Regions from separate parts of the Stenotrophomonas sp. YJH_SMC_33 genome, predicted to be linked through region 1. Evidence: predicted binding sites of a transcription regulator. Region 1 holds the regulator's gene; the other holds the start of a gene.

Evidence for each region. The regulator FliA, encoded in region 1, starts transcription of late flagellar genes. The targets are predictions, from matches to a motif close to TAAAGTTTNNCNNNCNNNGGCCGATAA.
Region 2: AC5P9W_RS12240 (methyl-accepting chemotaxis protein) is a predicted target of FliA. The motif match lies at 8,277-8,303, and genes of this name have one in related genera.

The regions. Positions count from the first base shown of each region.
Region 1 covers NZ_JCAFVJ010000018.1:27,730-42,440, forward strand. The annotation lists gene flhB (flagellar biosynthesis protein FlhB) at 1-166, shown strand, start outside; gene flhA (flagellar biosynthesis protein FlhA) at 211-2,271, shown strand; gene flhF (flagellar biosynthesis GTPase FlhF) at 2,417-4,033, shown strand; gene AC5P9W_RS18845 (MinD/ParA family ATP-binding protein) at 4,020-4,907, shown strand; gene AC5P9W_RS18850 (RNA polymerase sigma factor FliA) at 4,904-5,647, shown strand; gene cheY (chemotaxis response regulator CheY) at 5,705-6,097, shown strand; gene AC5P9W_RS18860 (protein phosphatase CheZ) at 6,097-6,702, shown strand; gene AC5P9W_RS18865 (chemotaxis protein CheA) at 6,705-8,537, shown strand; gene AC5P9W_RS18870 (flagellar motor protein) at 8,641-9,381, shown strand; gene motD (flagellar motor protein MotD) at 9,383-10,399, shown strand; gene AC5P9W_RS18880 (ParA family protein) at 10,404-11,186, shown strand; gene AC5P9W_RS18885 (chemotaxis protein CheW) at 11,183-12,274, shown strand; gene AC5P9W_RS18890 (STAS domain-containing protein) at 12,444-12,752, shown strand; gene AC5P9W_RS18895 (response regulator) at 12,749-13,114, shown strand; gene AC5P9W_RS18900 (chemotaxis protein CheA) at 13,160-14,711, shown strand, end outside.
Region 2 covers NZ_JCAFVJ010000007.1:13,313-28,023, reverse strand. The annotation lists gene AC5P9W_RS12310 (GlxA family transcriptional regulator) at 1-265, opposite strand, end outside; gene AC5P9W_RS12305 (heavy metal-responsive transcriptional regulator) at 450-848, shown strand; tRNA gene AC5P9W_RS12300 (tRNA-Ala) at 952-1,027, shown strand; tRNA gene AC5P9W_RS12295 (tRNA-Glu) at 1,082-1,157, shown strand; tRNA gene AC5P9W_RS12290 (tRNA-Ala) at 1,344-1,419, shown strand; tRNA gene AC5P9W_RS12285 (tRNA-Glu) at 1,469-1,544, shown strand; tRNA gene AC5P9W_RS12280 (tRNA-Ala) at 1,589-1,664, shown strand; tRNA gene AC5P9W_RS12275 (tRNA-Glu) at 1,712-1,787, shown strand; gene AC5P9W_RS12270 (GNAT family N-acetyltransferase) at 1,883-2,299, opposite strand; gene AC5P9W_RS12265 (SOS response-associated peptidase family protein) at 2,376-3,332, shown strand; gene AC5P9W_RS12260 (response regulator) at 3,458-3,838, opposite strand; tRNA gene AC5P9W_RS12255 (tRNA-Leu) at 3,971-4,056, shown strand; gene AC5P9W_RS12250 (GNAT family N-acetyltransferase) at 4,127-4,669, shown strand; gene AC5P9W_RS12245 (GGDEF domain-containing protein) at 4,785-6,224, shown strand; gene AC5P9W_RS12240 (methyl-accepting chemotaxis protein) at 6,221-8,047, opposite strand; gene AC5P9W_RS12235 (DUF5694 domain-containing protein) at 8,624-9,712, shown strand; gene AC5P9W_RS12230 (hypothetical protein) at 9,752-9,982, opposite strand; gene AC5P9W_RS12225 (PAS domain S-box protein) at 10,045-12,234, opposite strand; gene AC5P9W_RS12220 (Tex family protein) at 12,443-14,711, opposite strand, start outside.

The DNA.
Region 1 (14,711 bases):
CTTGTATCGGGAGGGCCAACTCGGAAAGGAAATCCCCGTGAGACTGTATTCGGCCGTCGCCCAGGTCCTGTCCTACGTCTACCAGCTGCGCGCGTGGCGCACTGGCCCGATGCCGGACGCCCCGCACATCCAGGTGGATGAATTCGGCAAGGGAGGCCGCCCGTGAGCGCCCAGCCCTCCACCGGCTTCAACACCCGCCGCGCCCTGGAAATGATCCGCCAGGGTCTTGGCGCGCCGCTGATCGTGCTGGCCCTGCTGGCCATGGTCGTGGTGCCGCTGGCCGCGCCGGTGCTCGATGCGCTGTTCACCTTCAACATTGCCATCTCGCTGATGGTGCTGCTGGCGGTGGTCTACGTGAAGCGCCCGCTGGACTTCACCATCTTCCCGATCGTGCTGCTGATCACCACCATGCTGCGGCTGGCGCTGAACGTGGCCTCCACCCGCGTGATCCTGCTCAACGGCCAGAACGGCCACGATGCCGCGGGCAAGGTCATCGCCGCCTTCGGCGAATTCGTGATCGGCGGCAACTACGCGGTGGGCATCGTGGTGTTCGCGATCCTCACCATCATCAACTTCGTGGTGATCACCAAGGGCGCCGGCCGGGTCTCGGAAGTGACCGCGCGCTTCATCCTCGACGCGATGCCCGGCAAGCAGATGGCGATCGACGCCGACCTCAACGCCGGTTTGCTGACGCGTGAAGAAGCCAAGCTGCGCCGCGAAGAAGTCCGCGAGGAAGCCGACTTCTACGGTGCGATGGACGGTGCCAGCAAGTTCATCCGCGGCGACGCCATCGCCGGCATCCTGATCCTGTTCATCAACATGCTCGGCGGCCTGGCCGTGGGTGTGCTGCAGCATGGCATGCCCTTCGGTGAAGCCGCTGCCACCTACACCCTGCTGTCGATCGGTGACGGCCTGGTGGCCCAGCTGCCGGCGCTGCTGGTCTCCAGTGCGGTGGCGATGCTGGTCACCCGCGCCTCGCGCTCGCAGGACATGGCCCAGGCCATGACCGGCCAGGTGTTCGGCCAGTACCGGGCGCTGGCGATCACCGCCGGCATCATCGGCCTGGTGGGCCTGGTGCCGGGCATGCCCAACGTCGCTTTCCTGACGCTGGCGTCGATCCTCGGCTTCATTGCCTGGAAGCTGTACCGCAAGACCCAGGCCCCGGCCGCCGATGCCGCCGCAACGGGCAAGGACCCGGCGGCGCTCAACGCCCTCGGCCGCCCGGCCGCGCCGGCGCCCACCGCCGAACTGAGCTGGGACGAACTGCGCCCGGTCGATCCGCTGGGCCTGGAGGTCGGCTACCGGCTGATTCCGCTGGTGGACAGCAACCAGGGCGGCGAACTGATGGCGCGCATCAAGGGCGTGCGCCGCAAGCTGACCCAGGATGTCGGCTTCCTGATTCCATCGGTACACATCCGCGACAACCTGGAACTGCCCGCCAACGGCTACCGCGTGCTGGTGCACGGCGTGCCGGTGGCCACCGCCGAGATCCACCCCGACCGCGAGCTCGCGCTGGACCCGGGCAGCGCGCTTGGCACGCTGGAAGGCATCGCCGGCAAGGACCCCGCGTTCGGCCTCGATGCCACCTGGATCCAACCGCACCAGCGTGCCCAGGCCGAAACGCTGGGCTACACGGTGGTCGACCCGGCCACCGTGGTCGCCACCCACCTTTCGCACCTGATCCGCGAGCACGCACCTGAGTTGCTCGGCCATGAGGAAGTGCAACACCTGCTGGCCAACCTGGCCAAGAGCGCGCCCAAGCTCGTCGAAGATCTGACGCCGAAGGCGCTGCCGCTGTCGGCGGTGGTGCGCGTGCTGCAGAACCTGCTGGTCGAGCGCATTCCGATCCGCCAGCTGCGCAAGATCGCCGAGGCACTGGTCGAACATGCGCCCAGCAGCCAGGACCCGGCCGTGCTGACCGCCGCCGTGCGCACCGCCCTGGGCCGCTTCATCGTGCAGGAGATCGCCGGAATGTCGGCGGAGCTGCCGGTGTTCACCCTCAACCCGCAATTGGAACGTGTCTTGCAGGAGTCCACGCAGGGCAACGGCGCCGCGCTGGAACCCGGACTCGCTGAGCGACTGCACCAGAGCCTGGCCGAATGTGTCAGCAAGCAGGAAGCCCGCAACGAGCCCGCGGTCGTGCTGGTACCTGGCCCGGTGCGCGCCGCGCTGGCACGCCTGGTCCGCCACAGCGTTCCGTCGCTGTCGGTCCTGGCCTACAGCGAGGTGCCGGAGGACAAGCGCCTGAAGCTGGTCGGAACGATCAGCTGACGCCGCCCGCCGACGCGCCAGAAAACAGACACCACCTTCGAACCAACGCAACAGACAGATACCAAGGGGAACCCGCACCGTGCAGACCACCGACCACCCGAGTTCCCCGGCCGCCACTCCGCCGTCTTCGCCTCGTGACCACAGCATGAAAATCAAACGATTCGTCGCCGCCGACATGCGTTCGGCCATGAACCTGGTGCGCAAGGAACATGGTCCTGATGCCGTGATCCTGTCCAACCGCCGGATCGAGGAAGGCATCGAGATCGTCGCCGCCGCCAACTACGATGAAAGCGCCGTGCAGCGTGCGCTGGAAGCCTCGCGCCGCGACGTGGCGCCGCCGCCGGCGCCCAAGCCGCGCACCGCCGCCGATGCGGTGATCGCCGCCGTCACCCGCCGTCGCAGCGCCACCCCGGCACCGGAGCCGGTCGCCGCCACCACCTCGGCGGTGGCCGCCCTCGCCCGCGCCGCGGTCGGCGCCACCGGCCGCACCTTGGACAGCGCCGACGAGATCGTGCCGACCCGCGGCAGCACAGGCTTTGCGGCCACCCTCGCGCGTGCCGCCGTCAACCAACCGGCGCTGCCGGAACAGATCTTCGCGCCGTTCGCCGAGGCCATCGTTGCACCGGCCGCCGCCGTGCCGGCCAACCGCGCCCGCTTCCAGATCGATCCGCCGCACGAGGCGCATCACGAAAGCGTGGCGCCGGCCGTGCAGCCGCCGCCGCTGCCGACCGCTACCGTCGCCGACGCGCAGCCGGCCAGCGCCGCCAGCGAACCGGCGTTGGCCGATGCCATTGTCGAAACCGCGCCGGCCCCCACCCTGGCTCCGGCTCCGGTGCTGACGGTGGTCGCCCAGGACGACGCCGAGATCCGCCAGTTGCGCCAGGAAGTGGCCGGCATGCGCCAGGTGATCGAGCGCGAGATGAACCGCTTCACCGACGAGCGCCTGCGCGGCTGCCCGGTGCGCGCCACCGCGTTGGACCTGATGGACGAATATGGCTTCGATGCCGGCCTGGCCCGCGACGTGGCCATGCAGATCCCGCTGGAGACCGAAGCCCATCGTGGCCGCGGCCTGATGCTGGGGCTGATCTCGCGCAAGCTGCCGATCGCCCCGGTCGACCCGCTGGAAGAAGGCGGCGTGATCGCCCTGGTCGGCCCGACCGGCGCCGGCAAGACCACCACCATCGCCAAGCTGGCCTCGCGATTCGCCGAGAAGCACGCGCCGCGTGACGTCGCCCTGGTCACCACCGATACCGCCCGCATCGGCGCCCGCGAGCAGCTGTACGGCTACGGCCGCCAGCTCGGCATCGCGGTGCACGAGGCCAACAGCGGCACCGACCTGGACCAGCTGCTGGAACGCCTGAAGGACTACAAGCTGGTGCTGATCGACACCGCCGGGCTGGGCCCGCGCGACCGCGCGCTGGCCGCCCAGCTGCAGTGGCTGCGTGCCGCCCGCCAGGTGCGCACCCTGCTGGTGCTGCCGGCCAATACCAGCTTCGGCGACATGGACGAGGTGGTCCGCCGCTTCGGCGCCGCCAACCTGCAGGGTCTGGTGCTGAGCAAGCTGGACGAGACCGGCCGCTTCGGCAACGCCCTGTCTGTGGCCGTGGACCATGCCCTGCCGATCACCTGGGTGACCGATGGCCAGGACGTCCCGGAGGACCTGCACCGGGCCAGTGCAGCCAATCTCGTACTTCGCCTTGAAGATTTGCGCCGAGCGGCCGATATGCCCTGCAACCCGGAGTTGAACCATGCCGTCGCGTGAGTACGCCAAGCTGACCAAGACCTTCCCGCTGTCGGCCACCCGCAGCGAGCCGCTCGGCCCTGTGCGCACCATCGCGGTGACCGGCGGCAAGGGCGGCGTGGGCAAGACCAACGTCTCGGCCAACCTGGCTGTGGCGCTGGCGGGCATGGGCAAGCGCACGCTGCTGCTGGACGCCGACCTGGGCCTGGCCAACATCGACGTGATCCTGGGCTTGAACCCCACCTTTACGCTGGCCGACCTGGTGGCCGGCCGCTGCTCGCTGGACGACGTCATCGTCGAAGGCCCGAACGGCGTGCTGGTGGTCCCGGCCGCTTCCGGCCGCCGGCACATGGCCGAGCTGGCCCCGGCCGAGCATGTCGGCCTGGTCAACGTGTTCTCCGAACTGGAACGCGAGCTGGACATCATGGTGGTCGATACCGCCGCCGGCATCACCGACGGCGTGCTGACCTTCTGCCAGGCCGCGCAGGACACCGTGGTGGTGGTCTGTGACGAACCGGCCTCGATCACCGACGCCTACGCACTGATCAAGGTGCTGTCGCGCGAGCGCGGCGTGGACCGCATCCAGGTGGTGGCCAACATGGTGCGCGATCCCAACGAGGGCCGCGTGCTGTACGAAAAGCTGACCCGCGTGTGCGAGAAGTTCCTCGCCGATGTCTCGCTGAACTACCTGGGCTGCGTGCCGCAGGACGACTGGCTGCGCCTGTCGGTGCAGCGCCAGCAACCGGTGGTGAAGGCCTACCCGTCCAGCCCGGCCGCGCTGGCGATCACCGAGATCGCGCGCCGCACCGCACGCTGGCAGGCGCCGACCGAACCGCGTGGCGGCGTCGAGTTCTTCCTCGAGCGCATTCTCAAGCAGCGCGGGGTGGCCGCATGAAAGGCGCAGCCCAGTACCGGGAGGTCCAGCGCTCGGCGGCCAACGAGGTCATCTCCCAGCACTCGGACCTGGTGCGGCGCATCGCCCACCACCTGGCCGCACGCCTGCCGGCGAGCGTGGAGGTGGACGACCTGATCCAGGCCGGCATGATGGGGCTGATCGAAGCGTCGCGCAGCTACGACGCCGACCAGGGCGCCTCGTTCGAGACCTACGCCTCGATCCGCATCCGCGGTTCGATGATCGACGAGATCCGCCGTGGCGACTGGGTGCCGCGCTCGGTGCATCGCCGCGCACGCGACGCCGCTGCCACCATCCGCCGCCTGGAACAGAGCACCGGCCGTGCCGCCAGCGCCACCGAAGTGGCCGCCGCGATGGAGATGCCGCTGCCCGAATACCTGCGGCTGATGGAAGACGCCGCGCGTGGCCAGGTGCTGAGCCTGGAGTCACGCATCGAGGACCAGGGCGAGCTGGACACCGTCGCCCAGGGCGGCCCGACCCCGCAGCAGGTGCTGGAGCGCGGCGAGTTCGGCCGCGAGCTGGGCAAGGCCATCGGCCACCTGCCCGAGCGCGAACAGCTGGTGCTCTCGCTCTATTACGAGCAGGAACTGAACCTGAAGGAGATCGGCGCGGTGCTCGGCGTGAGCGAGTCGCGGGTCTGCCAGATCCACGGCCAGGCCGTGCTGCGCCTGCGTGGACGATTGAAGATTTTCGAGGCGGCCGACGCCGGCCTGGAAGAGTGAACATGCCCGAGGCGGCTGCCCCCGGCCACCCGGAATGAACAACAAAGGAACTCTGCTTTGAACAAGAACATGCGCATCCTGATCGTCGACGACTTCTCGACCATGCGTCGCATCGTCAAGAACCTGCTGGGCGATCTTGGCTTCACCAATACCGCCGAAGCCGAGGACGGGCATGCCGCGCTGTCGCTGCTGCAGAGCCAGTCCTTCGATTTCGTCGTCACCGACTGGAACATGCCGGTGATGACCGGCATCGAGCTGCTCAAGGCGATCCGCGCCGATGCCAAGCTGAAGACCCTGCCAGTGCTGATGGTCACTGCCGAAGCCAAGCGCGAACAGATCATCGAGGCCGCCCAGAACGGCGTGAACGGCTACATCATCAAGCCCTTCACCGCGCAGACGCTGGAAGAGAAGCTCGGCAAGATCTTCGAACGCCTGGCGGCCAGCGCCTGATGGATACCACGGTCGACAAGAACGCCCTGGCCCTGCGCCTGCAGGAAGCCCTGGACGCACTGGAGTCCGGTGACGAAGCTGCCTGGCGGCAACGCATCGACGGACTGGTCGCGCTGCGCACGCAGCCGATGATGAGCGGCCTGTCGCGGCTGGCCCGCGAGCTGGGACAGGCGCTGGGTGAACTGCCGACCGTGCCCAGCGAGGCCGGTGAGCTGGATGACGCCTGCGCGCGCCTGGACCACGTGGTGGCGATGACCGAACAGGCCACCCACCGCACCCTGGACCTGGCCGAGGAATGCCGCAGCCTGACCGAACAGCTGCGTGCCGAAGGCCTGCAGCCAGGCCAGGACGCGCAGCTCGAGCGCATCCGCCACAACCTGACCGAGATCGCCCTGACCCAGAGCTACCAGGACCTGACCGGGCAGATCATCCGCCGCGTGGTCGGCATTGTCCGCCGCGTCCACGAAGGCTTCGGCGCACTCGGCCTGCCGCCGGAACAGCATCGCACCGACCCGGCACTGGCCGGGCCGGCACTGAAGGGACTGGACCGCCACGCGGTCTCGCAGAACGACGCCGACGACCTGTTGTCGGATCTGGGGCTGTAAGCATGAGCGCGGTATCCGACGACATCACTGCCGATTTCATCATCGAGGCGCAGGAGATCCTGGACCGCCTCGGCGAACAGCTGGTGTCGCTGGAGCAGGCACCGCAGGACAGCGACCAGCTCAATGCGGTGTTCCGCGGCTACCACACGCTCAAGGGCGGCGCCGGCTTCCTCGGCGTCACTGCCATGGTCGAGCTGTGCCACGCCGCTGAGGAGGCGCTGGGCGCGGCGCGCGCCGGCCAGGCCGTGCTGCAGGCCCACCACTTCGACGCGGCCCAGCAATCACTGGATTACCTGCAGTCGATGCTGGACGCCGTGTCGTCCGGCACCGAGCCGGGCTATGCGCCGCCGGACCTGATCGCCCAGTTCGACGTGCACGGGGGTGCCGTGGCTGCGCCCGCCGCCGCCGCAGCACCCGCCGCGGGGGGCAGCGACCTGATCACCGACGACGAATTCGAGGCGCTGCTCGACCAGCTGCACGGTGGCAATGCTCCGACTGCGATCGCGCCGGCAAAAAAAGCCGACGACGGCCTGATCAGCGAGGACGAGTTCGAAGCCCTGCTCGACCAGTTGCACGGTGGCGCCGCACCGGGTGCCAAGCCTGCTGCAGTCCTGGCACCGGCGCCGGCGCCCGCGCCGCGCCCGGTCGCTGCACCGGCACCCGTGGCCAAGCCGGCGGCCAAGCCGCTGGCCGAGGCCGAACACACGGTGCGCGTTGATACCAAACGCCTGGACGCGATCGTCAACCTGATCGGCGAACTGGTGCTGTCGCGCAATCGGCTCAAGACCCTGCGTGCACGCCTGCGCGATGAAGAGCTGGACCGCGCCGTGTCGACGCTGGATATCGCCACCGCGCGCCTGCAATCGGCGGTGATGCGCACCCGCATGCAGCCGGTGGGCAAGGTGTTCTCGCGGTTCCCCAAGGTCGCCCGCGACGTTGCCCGCTCGCTGAAGAAGGAAGTGGACCTGGAGCTGATCGGTGCCGAGACCGAGCTCGACCGCAACCTGGTCGAGGCCCTGGCCGACCCGCTGGTGCACCTGGTCCGCAACGCCATCGACCATGGCGTGGAAATGCCCGACCTGCGCGAAGCACAAGGCAAGCCGCGGATGGGCCATGTACGCCTGTCGGCGCAGCAGGAAGGCGACTACGTCAGCATCGAGGTGCAGGACGATGGCGCCGGCATCGATCCGGAGAAGCTGCGCGCGAAGGCGCGTGAGAAAGGCCTGATCGATCCGGAGGCCGCTGCCCGCCTGAGCAGCGAGGAGTGCCTGCACCTGGTGTTCCTGCCGGGCTTCTCGACCAAGCAGCAGGTCACCGATATCTCCGGCCGTGGCGTCGGCATGGACGTGGTGCAGTCGCGCATCCGCGAACTGAGCGGCCAGATCCAGATCCAGTCGGAACTGGGTCGTGGCAGCCGCTTCCTGATCCGCGTGCCGCTCACCCTGGCGATCCTGCCGACCCTGCTGGTGCAGGCCGGCGAGGACGTCTACGCACTACCCCTGGCACGCGTGATGGAAGTGCTGCACGCGCCGCGCACCTCGCTGGGCTGGTTCGATGGCCGCGCCGTGCTTGATCGCCGCTCGCACACCCTGCCGCTGGTCGACCTGCGCCAGTGGCTGGATGTGACACCGGCCGCGTCAACCCTGCTGACCATCGTGGTGCTGCAGGCCGGCGAAGCCCGCTTCGGGCTGGTCGTGGACCAGGTGCGCGGGCGTGAGGAAGTGGTCATCAAGCCACTGCCGAAGGCCCTGCGAGGCCTGCGCGGTTATGCCGGTGCAACCTTGATCGGCGATGGTCGCATGGCCCTGATCCTGGACGTGGACGGGCTGCGTTGAACCCCGCCAGGGCCATGCCCGGCAACCCGAAAAACTGTGACTACCGTCTGTACGCGATCTACCGGTGTCTCAAGTCCCATTCATACACGCCGATACCGGAACCATGGATAGACTCAGCCTCATTGGACTCTTTCTCGCCCTGGCCTCGCTGGTCGGCGGCAGCATCCTCAAGGGCGCCGGCCTGGCGTCGTTGTGGTCGCCTGCGGCGTTCGTGATCGTCATCGTCGGCACCGTCGCCGCGATCCTGCTGCATACCTCGCCGGCGGTGTTCAAGCATGCGTTCAAGATCGTGCGCTGGGTCGTGCGCCCGCCACACAGTGATCGCCGCGAACTGATCCAGCAGATCGTCGAGTGGAGCAACATCGCCCGCCGCCAGGGCCTGCTGGGCCTGGAATCGCAGGTGGAAGCGCAGCAGGACCCGTTCCTGCGCAAGGGCCTGCAGCTGCTGGTGGACGGCGTCGAGCCCGAATCGATGCGGCACATGCTGGAAATCGAACTGGGCAGCCAGGAACACCAGGACCAGGCCGGCGCCAAGGTCTTCGAAGCGATGGGCATCTACGCCCCGACCCTCGGCATCATCGGAGCCGTGCTCGGCCTGATCGCGGTGATGAAGAACCTGGCCGACCCGAGCAAGCTCGGCCACGGCATCGCCGCAGCATTCACCGCCACCATCTACGGCATCGCCTCGGCCAACCTGCTGTTCCTGCCGGTGGCTGCCAAGCTCAAGAGTGTGATCTCGCACAACACCCGCGACCGCGAAATGGTCATTGAAGGCCTGATTTCGATCGCCCAGGGCGAGAACCCGCGCAACATCGAAACCAACCTTTCCGGCTTCCTGCACTGACATGGCCCGCCGCAAGCACCACGAAGAGCACGCCAACCATGAAGCATGGGCGATCCCCTATGCCGACCTGATGACGCTGCTGCTCGCCTTTTTCGTGGTCATGTACGCGATCTCCTCGGTCAACGAGGGCAAGTACCGGATCATGGCCGACGCGCTCACCGATGCCTTCGGTGGCGCACCGCGCACGATCAACCCGGTGCAGGTGGGGAACAAGCAGGTGCAGGGTGGCGGCTGGGACAGCCCTTCGGTGATCAAGTCCGGCACCAAGATCGGCCCCTCCGCGCCGGCGCCGTCGCACGACCCGACCCTGCTGCCGTCGATGGCCTCGCAGATGCGCATGCCGGTCTCCGTGCACAACCAGGAACAGATCGCCCGTGCCGAGCGCCAGCTCAACAGCATCGCCGACCGCCTCACCGCTGCATTGGCGCCGCTGATCGACCGCGGCATGATCAGCGTGCGCCGCACCGAGTTGTGGATTGAAGTGGAGATCAACAGCGACATCCTGTTCCCCACCGGCTCGGCCGCGCTGGACGTGCATGCACGGCAGACGCTGGCCAGCCTCGCCGAGGTGCTGCGTGACGTGCCCAACAGCGTGCGCGTGGAAGGCCACACCGACAACGTGCCGATCGCCACCGCCACCTTCCCTTCGAACTGGGAACTGTCGGCCGGACGCGCCGCCAGCGTGGTGCATCTGTTCGCCGACCAGGGCCTGCAGCCGTCGCGGCTGGCGATGGTCGGCTATGGCCAGTTCCGTCCGCGCGAAGAGAACGACAGCGCGCAGGGGCGCAACCGCAACCGCCGGGTGATGGTCATCATCCTGGCCGACACCTCGCATTCGGTGGATCCGCTCGGCCAGCGCCTCAATGCGGCCACCGGCGCCGTCGACAACAGCACCACCGAACAAGCCGCCGCAACTCCGGCCAGCGCCCCCACCTCCCCCATCGCACCGGTGAAGTTGCCGCCGGTGCCGGCTGGCAGCCGCGTCGGCGCCGCCGTTCCCCCGGCAATGAAGGAGTAAACCGATGCGCATCTGGGCAATCGCCAACCAGAAGGGCGGAGTCGGCAAGACCACCACCACCCTCGCCCTCGGCCGCGGCCTGGCCGCGCTCGGCCATCGCGTGCTGCTGATCGATCTCGATCCGCACGCCTCGCTCAGCCGCGCCTTCGGCGTACCGGTGGATCCGCCGCCGGCCGGTGTGCTGGAACTGTTCGGCGCTCCGCCGGCCGATCTTTCCAGCCTGTGCCATGCCAGCAGCATCCAAGGCCTGGACTATGTCTGCGCGCAGTCGGCGCTGGCCACGCTGGAGCGCCGCAGCGCCAACCAGCCCGGCCTCGGCCTGGCCCTGCAGAACGCACTGGCGCGCCACCAGGGCCAGCACGACTACATCCTGCTGGACTGTGCCCCCACCCTTGGCCTGTTGATGATCAACGCGCTGGCCGCTGCCGACCGCCTGATCATCCCCACCCAGGCCGAGCCGCTGGCCCTGCATGGCCTGGACGGCATGGTCCGCACCGGCGAGATGGTCGAGCGCTCGCGCCGCCGCCCGCTGCCGATCTCGATCCTGCCGACCCTGTTCGACCGCCGCACCCGCGCCGGCAACGAGTCGCTGCGCACCATGCAGGATCGTCATGGCACCCGCGTGTGGGAAGACGCCATTCCGATCGACACCCGCATCAGCAATGCCGCAGGCCTGACCCTGCCCAGCGTTGGTGAGGAGTACCCGGGCCGCGGCCTGGCCGCCTATCGCCGCGCACTGAACTGGATCCTCGGTGAGGATGCCCGCGCCCTGGAGCAGGCCGCATGAACAGCACCGGCGTACTGGACGACTATCTGGACGAACTGCTGGGCGAAGCGATCGCTCCGGCGGCCGTCGTGCTTCCAACGCCGGACAGCGTCGCCCCGGCCCCGGCCAGCATATCGCAACCGGAACATGAGCCGACCTGGGATGACCTGCCGGCCGAGGTGATCTACGAGACCGACACCGTCGCCGCGGCGCCTGCCGCGGACAACGCCGCGCTCGAAGCCGCCTTCGAGGCCGCCGCAATGCCGGTCGCCGCTCCCGAGCGGGAACCGACCTGGGATGATCTGCCTGACGAGGTGATCCACGAGACGGCCCCGGCCAAGGCCGGCCCGGAGCCCACCTGGGACGACCTGCCCGACGAAGTGATCTACGAGACCGACGCGGCCGACAGCCATCACCTCGCCCACACTGACAGCCCCGGCCTGCAGGCTGCGTTCGAGGCCGCTGCCGGCGGCGCGGATGTCCCCACGCCGCCCCCGGCCGTGGTAGCGCCCCCAGCGCCGCGCCCTGCACCCGCGCCTGCCCCGGCTGCGCCCGCTGCCGTCGCGCCGCCGCCCCGCGTTGCCGTGGATGCCCCGGCCACCAACCGTCCCGGCACCTGGCAGGAACTGCAGGCACAGGCTCTCCAGCCCGCCAGCAGCCCGCATCCGCAGAACCGCCGCGCAGGCGAGCGCACCTCGCGCTGGCTGCGCCTGCGTTGCGGCACCCAGGCTTATGCGCTGGAACTGCTGAAGGTGCAGGAAGTGGTGCTGCCAGTTCCCCTGCTGCCATTGCGCGGCACCGCACCAGCGATGCTCGGCATCATGAACCTTCGGGGCCAGGTGGTACCGGTGATGGATCTCGGCCTGCACCTGGGTGCGGCCGCTGCCGAAGACGATTCGCAGACCCGCATCGTGGTGCTGGAGGAAGACGGCGAAACCATCGGCCTGCGCGTGTCGGCGGTGGAAGATGTCGCCAACCTTACCGACTCGCAGATCGAGCCGCCTGATACCGCGCGCATCTGCCAGATTTCCAACGACCTGTTCCGTGGCGTCGCCCGGGTCAGCCAGCGTCCGATGATCCTGCTCGACGCCACACGGCTGTTGAGTTGAGTCGGCGCTTTGCGCCGACGCGGTGCCTGTCGGGGACTGCAGGTGCCGATGCGCAGCATTGGCATCTCCCGTCCCCGAACAACACCGCATCGGCGCACCGCGTCGATTCCCCTAAAGAACCCTGCCGGGGTGCCGTTATGGATCACGGAACCGTTTGTCCGGAGCAACGATGAGCACTGTCGAACTGGGTGGGGATCTCGGCATCGAGAGCAGCACCGAGCTCAAGAACCGCCTCGCCCCGCTGGTGGCGCAGGCAGGCGAGCTGACCCTGGATGCAAGCCAGGTCGCCCGCATCCACACGGCCGCCGTGCAGGTGCTGTGTGCATTCGTGCAGGCCCGCCGCGAGGCAGGCCTGGGCACCGGCTTCCACGGTTGCACCGCAACCTTCCGTGACGCCGCGCGCCTGCTGGGCGTCACCCAGGCCCTGGGCCTGGACGCAACCCATGACAACCTGAAATCTGTGGAGAACGCTGCATGAGCGCACGTATCTTGGTGGTGGACGATTCGGCGTCGATGCGCCAGATGGTTTCCTTCGCCCTCACCTCGGCCGGTTTTGCCGTCGAAGAAGCCGAAGACGGCGCGGTCGCGCTCGGTCGCGCCAAGGGCCAGCGCTTCAACGCGGTGGTCACCGACGTCAACATGCCGAACATGGACGGCATCGCGCTGATCCGCGAACTGCGCCAGCTGCCGGACTACAAGTTCACCCCGCTGCTGATGCTGACCACCGAATCGGCTGCCGACAAGAAGTCCGAAGGCAAGGCCGCCGGTGCCACCGGCTGGCTGGTCAAGCCGTTCAATCCGGAACAGCTGGTCGCCACCGTGCAGAAAGTGCTGGGCTGATCGCCCCGCACCGCTCCCCTTCTTCGCTTCCGGACCGCCACTGCCATGAGCATGGACCTGCAACGCTTCCACGCCACCTTCTTCGAGGAGAGCCGCGAAGGCCTCGACGCGATGGAGGCTGGCCTGCTGGCCCTGGAATCGGGGCAGCAGGACGCGGAGATCATCAATTCGGTGTTCCGCGCCGCCCATTCGATCAAGGGCGGCGCCGGCACCTTCGGCTTCGATGCCATCGCCGGCCTGACCCACGTGCTGGAAACGCTGCTCGATGAGCTGCGTGCCGGCAAGCGGGCGCTGGAAGGCCATGCCGTCGACGCCATGCTGTCTTCGGTGGACGTGCTTCGCGCCCTGCTGCGCGAAGCCGAACACGGCCAGGCTGCCGACCCCGCCGCTGTCGCCGCAGTGAAGGCGCGCCTGGAAGCCGTTCTCTCCGGCCAGGCCGCATCGAGCGCTCCGGTCGCGGCAGCGGCCAAGGTGGACGATACCCCTGAAGCCTGGCAGATCGGTTTCACTCCAGCGCCGTCGCTGTTCATGAGTGGCAACGATCCGCTGCGCATCATCCGCGAACTGGAACACCTCGGCTCGCTGCAGGTCGCCGCGCGCATGGAACGCCTGCCCGGCTTCGCCCAGCTCGACCCGCTGGAGGCCCACCTGGCGTGGGATCTGGGCCTGGTCGGCAAGGTGCCGCGCAGCAAGATCGAAGACACCTTCGCCTGGGTGCTGGACGACTGCGAACTGGACATCCGTCCGGCCGCGCCGCCAAGCCTGGCCACCCAGGCCCCGGCCGCAGCGCCCCCCGCTCCGGTGGCAGCGGCGCCGTCGGCACCTGCCGCGCCAGCCGCCAGTGGCGGCGCCAACCAGGAAGCGGAAACCTCGATCCGCGTCAGCGTCGACAAGGTCGATGCGCTGATCAACCTGGTCGGCGAACTGGTCATCACCCAGGCCATGCTCAAGCAGGTCTCGCACGCGCTGGACCCGGTCCACGCCGAGAGCCTGTTCGCCGGCCTGGACCAGCTTGAACGCAACACACGCGACCTGCAGGAAGCGGTGATCGGCGTGCGAATGCTGCCGGTCGATGCGGTGTTCCGTCGCTTCCCGCGCCTGGTCCGCGACCTGTCCAGCCGCCTCGGCAAGCAGGTGCGCCTGCGCACCGTCGGCGAAGGTACCGAGCTGGACAAGGGCCTGATCGAGAAGATCGCCGATCCGCTGGTGCACCTGGTGCGCAACTCGATCGACCACGGCCTGGAAATGCCCGACGTGCGCCGCGGTGCAGGCAAGGACGAGACCGGCACGATCACCCTGGCGGCCTCGCATCAGGGCGGCCATATCGTCATCGAAGTCAGCGACGATGGCCGTGGCCTGGACCGCGCCAAGATCCTGGCCAAGGCTCACGAACGCGGCCTGGCCGTGCCGGACAACCCGACCGATTCGCAGGTCTGGGACCTGATCTTCCAGCCAGGCTTCTCCACGGCCGATGCGGTCACCGACCTGTCCGGGCGTGGTGTCGGCATGGACGTGGTCCGCCGCAACATCCAGGCACTGGGCGGCGAGGTGCAGATCGAAAGCAGCCTCGGTACCGGCACCCGCACGCTGATCCGCC
Region 2 (14,711 bases), on a different contig from region 1:
CGGCACTGATCTGGCCGGGAACCGCAATCACGGCCGGAATGGCCGCATCAAGCATTTCCGCACCGGCAATACGATGCACACCGGTCTGGCTGGCCGGCACGATCCAGCGGGTGACCAGCACCCGCTTGAACGGCCGACGCTGCTGCTGGGCCAGGCGATTGGCAACGTGCGCCATTTCGGCCAGAACGGAGGCGGCGGACGGATCACCTCCGGGGTACTCGACCACCGCGATCTCGACGAATCCTTCGTTCCTGAATCCTTCCACAGCCCCTCCTCGCTTCGTTGCAGGCCATCGAACGGCCGGTTCAGGCGAAGGGTAGGAACTGGGCCAGCGGCGGGGCTATGAAGAAAGTTGCAAAGTGCCCTGAATGCGCGCACCCGGACCCAGCCTTGACTCTCGACCAGACTCCATCCTTCAAAATGACCGGCAGCATCCGCAGGAATCCGCCATGAACATTGGACAACTGGCCCGCCAGGCGGGCGTGCCGATCGATACGGTGCGCTACTACGAACGGCAGCAGCTGCTGCCGACCGCTGCCCGCTCGGCGGGCGGTTACCGCATCTTCGGCGAGCAGGACCTGCGCCGGCTGCGATTCATCCGCCGCGCCAAGGCACTGGGCTTCAGCCTGGAAGAGATCGGCGATCTGCTCGCACTGAGCGATCACCACTCACAGGACATGGCCAGCGTGCGCGATACCGCGCAGGCACGCCTGCAGGACATCTCACAGCGAATGACGGAGCTGCAACGCATGCACACCGCACTTTCGCAGCTGGTCGACGCCTGCCCCGGCCACGGCACACTGGATCAGTGCCCAATCCTGGCGGCGCTGACCGACGGCGCCGACTGAGTACGTGTGATCGTCGTTCCCTTCGCAACGCGCGTGAAGAAAAGTGCAACAAATGCTTGCCAACCCTCTGGGGCAAGGCTATTATTTCGCTCCTCAGCGACGTGGGGCCATAGCTCAGCTGGGAGAGCGCCTGCATGGCATGCAGGAGGTCAGCGGTTCGATCCCGCTTGGCTCCACCAATCTTTCGGCATTAGGCCGTCGAAAGGTCGCTAAAGAACATTGATGAGAATTGCGTCCCCATCGTCTAGAGGCCTAGGACATCACCCTTTCACGGTGGCGACCGGGGTTCGAATCCCCGTGGGGACGCCACTCATCACGAACAACGAGGACCCGGCCGATAACCGGGTCTTTTTTGTTCACCGCCTACCGGCATTCAGGTTGTGGCGTTGCGGTTCCCCTGCCCTTGGTGGCAAAGGTTGAACCGGGACGAAAAAAAGTTCGAAAAAAGCTTCCACAAACGTGAACACGCAGGTATGATAGGCGGCTCGGTAACACGGGGCCATAGCTCAGCTGGGAGAGCGCCTGCATGGCATGCAGGAGGTCAGCGGTTCGATCCCGCTTGGCTCCACCACTTTCGACATTAGGCCGTCGAAAGTTCTACAACTTGAAGTTTTTCGTGCGTCCCCATCGTCTAGAGGCCTAGGACATCACCCTTTCACGGTGGCGACCGGGGTTCGAATCCCCGTGGGGACGCCAGTTTCAAAACGGACTCTGCTCCTGGCAGATATCCAGAGTTTCATGGGGCCATAGCTCAGCTGGGAGAGCGCCTGCATGGCATGCAGGAGGTCAGCGGTTCGATCCCGCTTGGCTCCACCACTTCGACATTAGGCCGTCGAAGGATCTACAACTTGAAGTTTTCGTGCGTCCCCATCGTCTAGAGGCCTAGGACATCACCCTTTCACGGTGGCGACCGGGGTTCGAATCCCCGTGGGGACGCCAATTCTTGAAAACCCCGGCTTCGGCCGGGGTTTTTCTTTGCCCGCGATCTGCCATCAAACCGCCCTGCGCGTAGATGGCTTCACCCCGCCCACGGCTCAGAACCGCCGATACATCCCGATCGATGCCGGTGCAGTCGGTTCGAAACCAAACTGCGCATACAGCCGATGCGCCTCGCCATCGGCCAGCAGGCTGACGTACGCCGACGGCGGCAGGTTGGCCTGCATCCAGCCGTCCAGCCGCCGCATCACTTCCTTGCCCAGGCCCTGCCCCTGCAAACGCGGCAGCACCGCGATATCACAGACCTGCAGGTGGCAGCCGCCATCGCCGACGATACGGCCCATCGCCACAAGTTCTGCACCTTGGTAAGCGCACACGCCGAACAACGTATTGGGCAGTGCGCGGGCGGCTGCTTCGCGGGACTTGGCGCTGAGGCCTGCGAGCACGCGCAACTGGCAGTAGTCCTCGACCGTGGGTACGGCTTCGCGGAACTGGCAGGTGATGGAATCATTCATGCGGCATCTCCGGATGGGTCGGGCTATCCTGCCGCATCCACGTCGCAGCCGCTGCGACCCAGGCCCACAGAGTCCCATGTGCTATTCCGCCCTGATCCGCGCTGACTACGCCAAACTGGTACGCGAGTTCGGCGCCATCCTGTCGCTGGAGGACTTCGCCGAGCTGTACGCACACGATCCGGGCAAGAAGCGGCCGAAGACCCCGAAGGCGATGGATGACGGATTCGCCGGTGCGCGTACCGAACAGGGGCGGGACATCGTGGCGAAGATCCAGCAATGGCATGCGCAGGAGCAACAGGCACTGGAGGCCGAACTGGCCCGGCAACGCGAACGACGCGATATTGCCCATGCCACGCTGGCCACCCGGCCCACGCAGAAGGCGCGCAACGACCTGCGCGTGGCCGGCAACCGCATCGAGCGCGCACAGGCCCGGCTGGAAGACCTGCATCGGGTACAGCTGCTGCCGCGTGACAACCGCATTTTCCCCGGCACCTACGCACCGGTGATGGTCAGCGAGAACGGCCAGCGCGTGATCAGGCCGATGCGCTACCAGTGCCGGCTGCCGGACAAGCCGGCGCGCAACGACGTGCTTTACCCCGGCACCTACAATGCGCGGCGCGACAGCCTGGAAGGTTACTGGCGGGGTGCGTTCGGACTGCGCCATGGCGTGGTGGTGGTACAGGCGTTCTACGAGCACGTGCCCCGCCACGCCATCGCCGGCCGCACCCTCGGTGCCGACGAAAAGGAACAGGACGTGGTACTCGAATTCCGTCCCGATCCGCCCCGCGACCTGCTGCTGGCCTGCCTCTGGGCAGAATGGGAAGGACCGGAAGGCCGCCTGCTGTCGTTTGCCACGATCACCGACGCACCGCCCAGCGACGTCGTCGCTGCCGGGCATGACCGCGGCGTAGTGCCGATCCGCAAGGAACACCTCGACGCCTGGCTCAACCCCGAACCGGATGACCTGGCGCGCCAGTACCGCATCCTCGACGACCGCGAGGAGATCCGTTACGTGTACGAGGAAGCGGGCTGAGCGCCGGACGCAATTGAAAAACCCCGCCTGGGCGGGGTTCCTGGATCAGGGATTGCCGCCGAACATCGCAGACGCGAGCATTCCCCCCCCCCGGCAGTATCCCCTGCAGGTCCGTGGCGGACGGCTCAGGCCTTGACGCTGGAGCGACCCACCGCACGCGCCAGCGCACGTGACAGATCAGCCGACAGGTACGGCTTGACCAGCAGCAGGCCGGCCAACATCGGCGCCGGCAGCTGCTCGGCCAGCATCCCGGTGGCCAGCACGAACGGAATGCCACGTGCCGAAAGCGCTGCAGCCACCGGTTCACTGGTCTCGTTGCGGGCCAGCCGGTAGTCCAGCAGGGCCACGTCCGGCGTGCTCTGCTCCAGCAGCTGCAGGGCTTCGAACACGCTCGCTGCAAGCCCGACCACAGTCGCGCCGGCATGCACCAACTGCATCTGCAGCAGGGCCGCACTCATTTCGTCGTTCTCGACCACCAGCACCCTCAGGTCCTGCAACACTGTCATCGGCTACCGCTCCTGGAGGCAATTGCACGCTGGAAGTATAGCTACCAAGGAGCCAATGCCGACAGGAACCGCCCTCATAGGCCCTCCTACTATGCATCGCCTGCCGACCTCGGTTACACTCGCACGCTGCCTGCCGGTGTGGCGGAATGGTATACGCAGCTGACTCAAAATCAGCCGGGGGTGACCCCATGAAGGTTCGAGTCCTTTCACCGGCACCACTGCATCAAAGGCCAGGTCCATGACCTGGCCTTTTGCATTCCCCGGGCCAGAGCGCCGACACTGGCAGGCATGCCCCAGCATGTCCTGCCCACGCTTGCCGACAGCCTTCCCGCGCGCTTGCGCATCCTGCGGGCGTCCGATGCCGCCGCCTGGTCCCACTACCTCTCGCTGCCAGGCGTGATCGAGCACACCAGTTGGGGCGACGTTTCCGAACAGGCGCTGGCGCAGCAGATCACCCGCTATCTGGCTGATGCATCCGATCAGCGCTGGGCGCTGGTGGACGCCGACGACCAGCTGATCGGCACCGTCGGCCTGAACGGCATCGACCCACGGCATGGCCGCGGCGAACTCGCCTATGACCTTGACCCACGCTGGCAGGGACAGGGACTGGCCACGCATGCGGCGCGAGCGGTACTCGACTGGGCGCACGGCACCTGTGGGCTGGTTCGCGTCCAGGCGACCGTTCTGGACAGCAATGCCCGCTCGATCGCCCTGCTGGAACGCCTCGGCATGCAGCGCGAGGGGTTGCTGAGCGCCTATCGCCATGTGCGGGGACAGCCCCGCGACTTCTGGATGTATGCCCATATCGAAGACGCTGTGTCATCCCGCTGAAATTCGAATGTGACGCCCAGCAAGGTTTCAAATAGACCGGGCGCACACTTTTCTTGCCAGCCTCACCTACTTCTGCCTATCGTGATCCCAGCCGGATCTGGGGGCGGGGGAATGCATGACGTTGCGTGCGGCACTGTTTTTCATGGTCGCGCACGCGCTCGTCATTGCCTTGATCGGCCCGCAGGACCCGATTGGCTCCTACCTGATGCTGATCACCGCGCCGCTTCTGGCCGCCATGGCCTTCGTGCGGCGCGCGCGCGACAGCCAGGCGGCCTGCAAATGGCGAACGCTGGGCGCTGCCGTCGGCCTGTTCTCTCTGGCCTTGCTGGCCCTGCTGTATCGCAATGTGGCCGGCCTCGGCCCTGCGCAGATGACCGTATCGTCGCTGATCCTGTACGTGTTCTACCGGATCCCTCTGACCTACGTGGCTGCCAGCCCGGGCGGCGGCAACCGCGGTATCCGTGCGGTGGACCTGATGATCATCGCGCTGCTGTGGCTGCTGTACTTCGAGCATACGCGGGCAATGGCGCACCTGAACACCGCCTTGTGGACGCAGTGCCTGCACACCATGAGCAACGTGCAGAACAGCCTGGTGTTCTGCTTCGCGCTGATCCGCTTCCTTGCCGAGGACAATGCCGACCGCCGCGACTTCTTCCGCACGTTGACGATCTACGCGCTGAGCTACTTCCTGCTGGCGTTCTACATCAACACCTGGCAGCCGCAGGTACCCGAGGGTGGCTGGGGGGACCTGCTGATCAGCGGATTGTTCGTGCTGCTGGCGATGCTGGCCGGCAGCACGCACCGCCCACCGGCGGAGGCTGTGCCGCGCAGCCTCCGTCGCGTCGTCGATGCCGGCGTGCCGCTGATGCTGCCGTTGCTGCTGATGATGGTGGCTCTGCTGGTGGCACGCCTGCAGCCGGCCCTGGCCACAGTGGGGTTCATCGGCGCCATGCTCGGCTATGCCCTGCGCAGCGTACTGACCCAGGTGCAGATCCAGCGCGAGCGCGACGAACTGGCGCTGCTGGCCCGGCGCGATCCGTTGACCGGTCTGGGCAACCGGCGCAATTTCGATGAATCGCTCGGCAGCGCGCACGGCCGCGCCCGTCGCCAGGGCGTGGGGCTGGCGGTGCTGATGATCGACATCGATCACTTCAAGCGACTCAACGACACCTACGGCCACCCGGAAGGCGATCGCCGCCTGCAGGCGGTCGCCGCAATCCTCGATGGCTGCCTGCAACGCGGTAATGACCTCCTGGCCCGCTACGGGGGCGAGGAGTTCATCGCCGCCCTGCCCGCGCCCGACGCCGCCCATGCCCTGAGCCTGGGCGAGCGCCTGCGCGCCGCCGTGGAAGCCGCCGCCCTGCCCGCCACCGAGGCCCACGTGACCATCAGCATCGGCGTGGCCTGGCAGGCTGCGCATGAGGCGGGCGACCCGCGCGGCCTGGTCGAGCGGGCCGACCAAGCCCTGTACCAGGCCAAGCATGCCGGCCGCAACTGCGTGCATGCTGCCCCGGCCATCGAGGCCGGGGAACAACACGCCAATCGGCGCGCCTAGACCGCGCGCAGCACCGCCCCACCGTGCAGGTGCCCGGCCCCGCCCTGCACCCGGAAGCTGGCCACCGTCTGCAGCAGCTGCGCCGACTGCTCTTCCATGCTCCGCGCTGCGGCCGAGGCTTCCTCGACCAGCGCGGCGTTCTGCTGGGTGCCCTGATCGATCAGATCGACGGCATGGTTCATCTGCTGGATGTCGTCGCTCTGCTGCTGCGCGGCCGTGCTGATCTCGGACATCAGATCACTGACACGGCGCACATTGACCACGATCTCGTCCATGGTGCGTCCGGCGCTCTCAACCTGCGCGGTACCGGCGCCGACATTGGCCACCGACGCATCGATCAGCTGCTTGATCTCCTTCGCGGCACTGGCCGAGCGCTGCGACAGTTCGCGGATCTCGGTGGCGACCACGGCGAAGCCACGCCCGTGTTCGCCCGCACGCGCTGCTTCCACCGCCGCGTTCAACGCAAGGATGTTGGTCTGGAAAGCAATGCCGTCGATCACGCCGATGATGTCGACGATGCGCCGCGAGGACGCGTTGATCACGGCCATGGTCTCGACCACTTCGTGCACCACGTTGCCACCGCGGGCAGCGACATCAGCAGCACCACCGGCCAGCTGACTGGCCTGCCGTGCGTTGGTCGCGGTGCGCTGCACGGTCTCGGCCAGGCCCTTCATCGACACCGCAGTCTCCTCCAGCGACGCGGCCTGCTGCTCGGTGCGCTGCGACAGATCGCTGTTGCCCTGCGCGATCTCGGTGGCACCGACGGCGATGGTGTCGGCGGCGAACTTGATCTGGGCGATGATCGCGGCCATCGCCTCCACCAACGAATTCACGCCTTCGCACAGCTCGGCGATCGGCCCGTTCTTGTCGGCAGTGGCCACGCGCCGGGTCAGGTCGCCCTCCTTCGCGGCCGCCACCACTTCACGGGTCTGCGCCACGGCACGTTGCATGGCCTGGTTCTCATGCACCTGCGCGGTGATGTCGGTGGCGTACTTGACCACCTTGAACGGCTTTCCGTTGAGATCCAGGATCGGGTTGTAGGACGCCTGGATCCAGACCTCGCGCCCGCCCTTGCCGAGGCGCCGGTACTGGCCGGCATCGTATTCGCCACGGCCGAGCTTCTCCCAGAACTGGCGATACTCGGCACTGCCACGATACTCGGGCTCGACGAACAGCGAGTGGTGCTGGCCACGCACGTCGTCCAGGCTGTAGCCGGTGGCGGCCAGGAAGTTGTCGTTGGCCGAAAGGATGCGGCCGTCCATGCCGAACTCGATCACCGCCTGCGACTTGTCGATCGCCGCCAGCTGCCCGGCCGAGTCGGCTGCCTGCAGCTTCTGCGCAGTGATGTCGGTGGCGAACTTGACGACCTTGTAAGGCCGCCCCTGCCGGTCCAGCACCGGGTTGTACGAGGCCTGGATCCAGATCTCGCGCTGGCCCTTGCCGAAGCGCCGGTACTGGCCAGCGTCATATTCGCCACGCCCCAAGCGCGCCCAGAAGTCGCGGTACTCGGCGCTGCACGCCTGCTCGGGGTCGACGAACAGGGAATGATGCCTGCCCTGGATCTCCTCCAGCCGGTACCCCATCGCCTGCAGGAAATTGTCATTGGCCTGCAGGATGGTTCCGTCGAGCGCGAACTCGATGACGGCCTGCACGCGATGCAGCGCGGCCACCTGCGCCTCCAGCTCGGTGCGGTCGGTCATCGCCTTCGCTGTGCCGGTGCGTTGCTGCGGCGCCAGCACGCCAAGCAGCGTACGCCACGGCGACCATCGGGTATGCAGCTCGTCCGGCGCCTGCGCGCCTGCCATGAAGCCTGGAATGAGCATTGTCTGATCCTCGGTGTCCGGTAAGCGGTTGTGACCCGCCGGGCGGGATGCCCGGCGGCAACATCAGTTGCCAGGGACTACAGGTGCCCACGGCACCTCTCGAGCGACTGCCAAGAACGTCTGCTGCGGGTGCGATCGGCATCTGGGGCGGCGGAGCACACTGCGCGGACCACCCATCGAAGGCAGCCTGGGGTCCTGCGGCGGGTGACTGGAGCGGGATCCAGAGGGGATATCGGCGATGCCGTCGGCCGCTTTAGCGGCATTCCGCGACGTCCGTCGCAACTCCGTCCATTGCAGGCGGAATGCGGTGGACGATTGCCGTGTACTTCACGCCTTTTTCACGAGCCTCCGCCCTCACACCAAGGCATTGGGCCAATGAACGGCTGGACCGGATCCGTTCCGCCACCGGTTGGCGGAACGCTGTACAGCGCAGGCGCCGGGAGGCAGCCGACCACATCGCCCACACAAGGATGCAGCTCAAGGAAAAAAGGTTTACATGACCGATGCGGGGTTCGCCCGCAGGGGAAAACGACCAGCATGAAGGTCCCGCAGGATGCTCATCTACATGGAGATCGCATGTTCCCTCGCTTTGCCAGCCTTCTTCTCCTGGCCCTATGCAGCAGCAATGCGCTGGCCACCGGCACCGCCTATCGACCGGCCTTCCACCCGGACCAGCTGAAGGGACCGCCCGCAGGACGCCCGAACGAAGTGCTGGTGCTTGGCAGCCCACACCTGTCCAGCCTGCCGGAGACCTTCACGCCGGCGATGCTGGAACCTCTGCTGCAGCGCCTGGAAGCCTGGCGGCCCACCGCGATCGCAGTGGAGAACCTGTCCGGCCTGCAGTGTGACTTCATGCGCCGCAATCCGGCCCGATACGCGGAGAGCGTCGCGGACTACTGCGTCGATCCGGCACCGGCGCAGGCCGCCACCGGTCTGGACGTGCCCAGCGCCAACGTGGAAATGGAACGCCTGCTTGCAGATTGGCCCAAGGCGCCAAGCGCTGCCCAGCGACGTCGCTTGGCTGCAGTCTTCCTGGCTGCGGGCGAGAGCAGCTCGGCAGTCGTCCAATGGCTGCGGCTGCCCCGGGAAGAACGCCGTGCGGCCGACAGCCTGACTCCGGAGCTGGTGCAGTTCCTCGACACGCGCATGACCCGCCGCAACGAGGCCGTCCTGGTGGCCGGCGTGCTTGCCGCACGCCTCGGACTGGAGCGCCTGTGGTCGGTGGACGACCACACTGCGGATTCGCCCATACCGGAATCGCAGCAGAAGGCCTACGCTGCCGCCATACGCGGCGCCTGGGACAACGCCTTCGTCAAAGCACGCAGGGCGGCTGATGAACGGCTCGGAGCCAATCTTGTTCAGCCGGAAGGATTGCTCGCGATGTATCGCGCCTACAACGCACCCGAGACCGCGATGGTGGCGTTCAACAGCGACTTCGGCGCGACGCTTGTCGAACCCTCACCGGAAGGCTTCGGCCGCAACTACCTGGGCTACTGGGAAACCCGTAACCTGCGCATGGTCGCCAACATGCGCGACGTGCTCGGCCAGCATCCAGGCACCCGCATGCTGACCATCGTCGGCGCGTCACACAAGGGCTATTACGAGGCTTACCTCAACCTGATGCATGACGTGCAGCTGGTCAGTTCGGATGAAGTACTGCGCTGACGCAACTGCGCATGGGGGATGCGGTAACCATCCGCCGCATCACTCCACCGCGTTCCTGCCCGCCCGCCACAGCATGATGCTGGCGGCACCGATGCAGGACAGCGTGAACACCAGCAAGGCGACCGCGCCGCCCTGCAGCACCGGCAGCAGGGCCTGCGCGTGCAGGTCGCCGCGCAGCTGTTCCGCACGCAGGCAGGCGGCCAGGGCCAGGCACCAGCCGACCATTGCCGGGGCGTAGGCACGCAGCGTCACCGGGTTGCAGACATTCATGGGACCACCTGTAGGAGGGGAGGTGCGCGGAGTATTCGCGCACGCCCTCTCACAGGTTGAGATCAGCCCTCGGTCGGATCGATGTCGCCGCCCGGCAGCTCACTCGCCTCGCCCTGTACCTGCACGTTGTTGCGGCCCATTGCCTTGGCCCGGTAGCACTGGGCATCGGCCGCCGCCACGGCCTGGTCGACGCTCATCCCGCCCGTCAAGGGTGCGATGCCGATGCTGGCGCCCACATGCAGGCGGTCCTGGTCCCACGGAATCGACAGTGACGCAAGGGTGTGCAGCAGCTCGCCGCCAATGCGCGCTGCACGACGCGGCGTGCAACCGGACAGGATCACCGCGAACTCATCGCCACCCAGCCGCGCCACCACATCCGAATCCCGCACGCCGTGGCGCAGCACGCTGGCCACCGCCCACAGCACGGCGTCACCGGCCAGATGGCCCCAGGTGTCGTTGACCGGCTTGAAGCGGTCCAGGTCGATGTACATCAGCGAGGCGGCCTGGCCGGTACGCTCCACGCGGGTGATCGCCTGCTGCAGATGCACCTCGAAGCCACGACGGTTGCTCAGCTCGGTCAGCGGATCGATCTCGGCCAGGTGGCGGGCTTCGCGCTGCCGCGCCCGCTGCTGGGTGTCGTCGCGCAGCACCCACACCGCGCCGCGCACATGGCCCTCGTCATCGCGCAGCCAGGCGTGGGTCAGATCGACCGGGATCGTGGCCGTGCCCAGGCGCAGCAGAAGGTCGGCATGCAGGTCCACCGCATTGCTTTCCGGGTCCAGCAGCACGGATACATCAAGCACCGAGCCGGGCGCGTATTCGGTGGTCAGCGCCAGCACGTCCTGCACGTTGTGCCCTGCCAGCGACAGCGCGCCATCACCGGCGAGGGTGCGGACAGCAGCGGCGTTGGCGTAATCGATACGACCGTCCAGACTGACGCTGAGCACCAGATCGGCCACGGCATCGAGGGTGATGCGGCTGCGCTGCTCGCTCTCGAACAGGCGCTGTTCGCTGCTGCGCTGGGCGCTGATGTCCTGGATCTGCGACACGAAATGCAGCGGCTCGCCATGCTCGTTGCGCACCAGCGAGACCGACAGCCGCGCCCAGATCACCTTGCCGTCGCGATCGAGATAGCGCTTTTCCAGGTGATAGTGACTGCGCCGCCCGGCCAGCAGATCCTGCACCAGGGCCAGGTCGGCCTGCAGGTCATCGGGGTGGGTCAGGCGTTGGAAATCAACCTGCAGCAGTTCCTCGCGGGGGTAGCCCAGGATCCGGCACAGGGCGTCATTGACGTCCAGCCAGCGCCCCTCCAGCGACACCAGCGCCATGCCCAGCGCCGCCGACGTGAACGCACCGGCGAATTTCTCCGCCGCCAGGCGTGCTTCGGCACGTGCCTGCAGGATCTCGGTGATGTCGATGGACATGCCGACGTAGCCGATGCGAGCGCCGCCGGCACCATCCATGCGGCTGATCGACAGGCGCACCTGGCGTGGCTGGCCGTCCTTGCGCCGCAATGTCCATTGCCTTGAATAGGTCTGCGCATCGGCACGGGCGCTGAGGGCTTCAAACGCGCCCGGCAGGCGTCCGTCCGCAGCCGCCAGCGGGCGCAGCCATGCCGCCAACTCGTCCGGATCGTGGAAATCACCCAGTCGCCGCTGTCCGACCACTTCCTCCGCGCTGTATCCCAGCAGGCGTTGCGCACCGGTATTGAACAGGGTAATGGTGCCTTCGGTATCGGTCGCGATTACCGCCACCTCGTCGGACGCATCGACCACGGCCTGCAGCCGCTGCCGGCTTTCGGCGGCGTCCTGCCGCGCCTGCTGCAGCTCGGTCACGTCGGCATGCGCACCGGCCATCCACAGCGGTCGTCCCTGCCCATCCCATTCGAACACGCGGCCACGGTCGTGGATCCATATCCACTGGCCGTTCTTGTGGCGCATGCGGAGCAGGCAGACATAGTTGTCGCTGCGGCCTTCAAAATGATCCTCAAGTGCCGCGTCGGACAGGACGATGTCATCGGGATGGACCAGCTTCAGGAACGTCTTCTGGCACACCGGCTCCAGCTCTTCCAGGCGATAACCGACGATCTCCGCCCAGCGCGCATTGACCCGCATCTCGCCGGTCTGCACGTTCCACTCCCAGGTGCCGGCGGCGGTGCCGTCAATGATCATCGCCAGGCGACGACGCTCTTCGGCCAGCGCCTGCAGGCGCCGCTCCAGCAACCCGTTGCCGTTGGTTCCCTGGCCGGCCATCAACCCGTACCCCGGCCCGCACAGGGAGGCCGCGGCCGCAGCGCGACGCTGCAGACCTCAACGAAGACGACGGGTCCTGCTGGCGTCATGGCCCTCCCCAGCAACAGCGGGGTGGCCGGACGCCTCCCCTCAGGCGCAAGTGTGCGCAATCACGGGGAAAATCGACAAGTCCCCCGCCACGAATCAAGCGTGACGGGGAACACGGTCCTCAACTGCGCTTGGCGCGGGCGAAGGCCTCGGCCAGGGCGTTGTTGGCCGGGGGCGCGGACGCGGCGGGACGGCCTCCATTGCCCTGGCCCCGGTTCGGCCCGCGGTTCTGGCCGCCTGCATCGCGGCGCGGACCCTGCCCATGGCCGCGCTCATCACGCTGGCCCGGGCGGCTGGTGGCTTGGCCGGGGGTATCGTCCAGTCGCCGGGTCAGGGCGATGCGCTTGCGCGCCACGTCCACCTCCAGCACCTTCACCTTGACGATATCGCCGGCCTTGACCACGTCGCGCGGGTCCTTCACGAACGTATCGGACAGGGCCGAAATGTGGATCAGGCCATCCTGGTGCACACCGATATCGACGAAGGCACCAAAGGCCGCCACGTTGCTTACCACACCCTCGAGCACCATGCCCTCGCGCAGATCCTTGATGTCCTCGACGCCCTCGGCGAAGCGTGCCGCCTTGAACTCGGGGCGTGGGTCTCGGCCCGGCTTCTCCAGTTCCTTGAGGATGTCACGCACGGTCGGCACGCCAAAGGTGGCATCGGTGAACTGCTCGGCCTTCAGGCCGCGCAGGAAGCTGCCATCACCGATCAGCGCCTTGATCGGGCGCGCGGTGCTGGCCACGATGCGCTCGACCACCGGGTAGGCCTCGGGGTGTACCGCCGAAGCATCCAGCGGCTCATCACCGTCGGCAATGCGTAGGAAGCCCGCGCACTGTTCAAAGGTCTTCTCGCCCAGGCGCGCCACCTTCAGCAGGTCCTTGCGGCGCTTGAACGGGCCGTTCGCATCACGGTGGCGCACGATGTTCTCGGCCACCGTGGCCGACAGGCCGGACACCCGCGACAACAGTGCAGCCGAAGCGGTGTTCACGTACACGCCCACCGCGTTCACGCAGTCCTCCACGCGGGCATCCAGCGCGCGCGCCAGACGGTACTGGTCCACATCGTGCTGGTACTGGCCGACACCGATGGCCTTGGGTTCGATCTTCACCAGTTCGGCCAGCGGGTCCTGCAGGCGGCGGGCGATCGACACCGCCCCACGTAGCGACACGTCCAGCTCCGGGAACTCCCTGGCCGCGAACTCGGACGCCGAGTACACCGACGCGCCGGCCTCGCTGACCACCACCTTCTGCAGCTTCGGGTTGCCAGCGGCCTTGATCGCTTCGCCGGCCAGCTTGTCGGTTTCACGGCTGGCGGTGCCGTTGCCGATCGCGATCAGTTCCACGTTGTGCTTGGCGCACAGCTGCTTGATCGTCTGCAGCGACTGCTCCCACTGGCGACGCGGCTCGTGCGGGTAGATGGTGTCGGTGGCCACCAGCTTGCCGGTGGCATCGACCACGGCGATCTTGCAGCCGGTGCGGATGCCCGGGTCCAGTCCGAGCACGGTCTTCGGGCCGGCGGGTGCCGCCAGCAACAGGTCCTTCAGGTTGTCGCCGAACACCGCGATGGCCTCGGCTTCGGCCTTCTCGCGGGCCTGGTTGAACAGGTCCAGCAGCAGGTGCGTGTGCAGCTTGGCGCGCCAGGTGAGCCGGCAGGCGTCCAGCAGCCAGCGGTCGGCGGCGCGGCCCTGGTCGGCGATGCCGGCCCTGCGCGCCACGCGCCCTTCGGCGTACTGGTGGCCGGCCTCGGCATCACTGCCGGGGTCCAGCTCCAGGAACAGGATCTCCTCGCGGCGCGCACGGAACAGCGCCAGCAGCCGGTGCGAGGGAATCTTCGCCAACGACTCGGCGTGATCGAAGTAATCGCGGTACTTGGCGCCTTCGGTTTCCTTGCCCTCGGCCACGCGCGCGCGGATCACGCCGGTTTCGCCCAGCCAGGTGCGCAGTTCGCCGACCAGCGCGGCGTCTTCACCCCAGCGCTCCATCAGGATCGCGCGCGCACCTTCCAGCGCAGCCTTGGTGTCGGCCACGCCTTTGTCGGCATTGACGAAGCTGGCCGCAAAGCTCTGCGGGTCCTGCGTCGGGTCGGCCAGCAGGCCATCGGCCAGCGGCTCCAGCCCCGCCTCGCGGGCGATCTGGGCGCGGGTACGGCGCTTGGGCTTGTACGGCAGATACAGGTCTTCCAGACGGCTCTTGGTATCGGCGGCCAGGATGTCGTTGCGCAGTTCGTCGCTGAGCTTGCCCTGTTCGCCGATGCTGGCCAGCACCGCTGCGCGACGGTCCTCCAGCTCGCGCAGGTAGGTCAGGCGCACTTCCAGGTTGCGCAGCTGGGTGTCGTCCAGGCCGCCGGTCACTTCCTTGCGGTAGCGCGCGATGAACGGAACGCTGGCG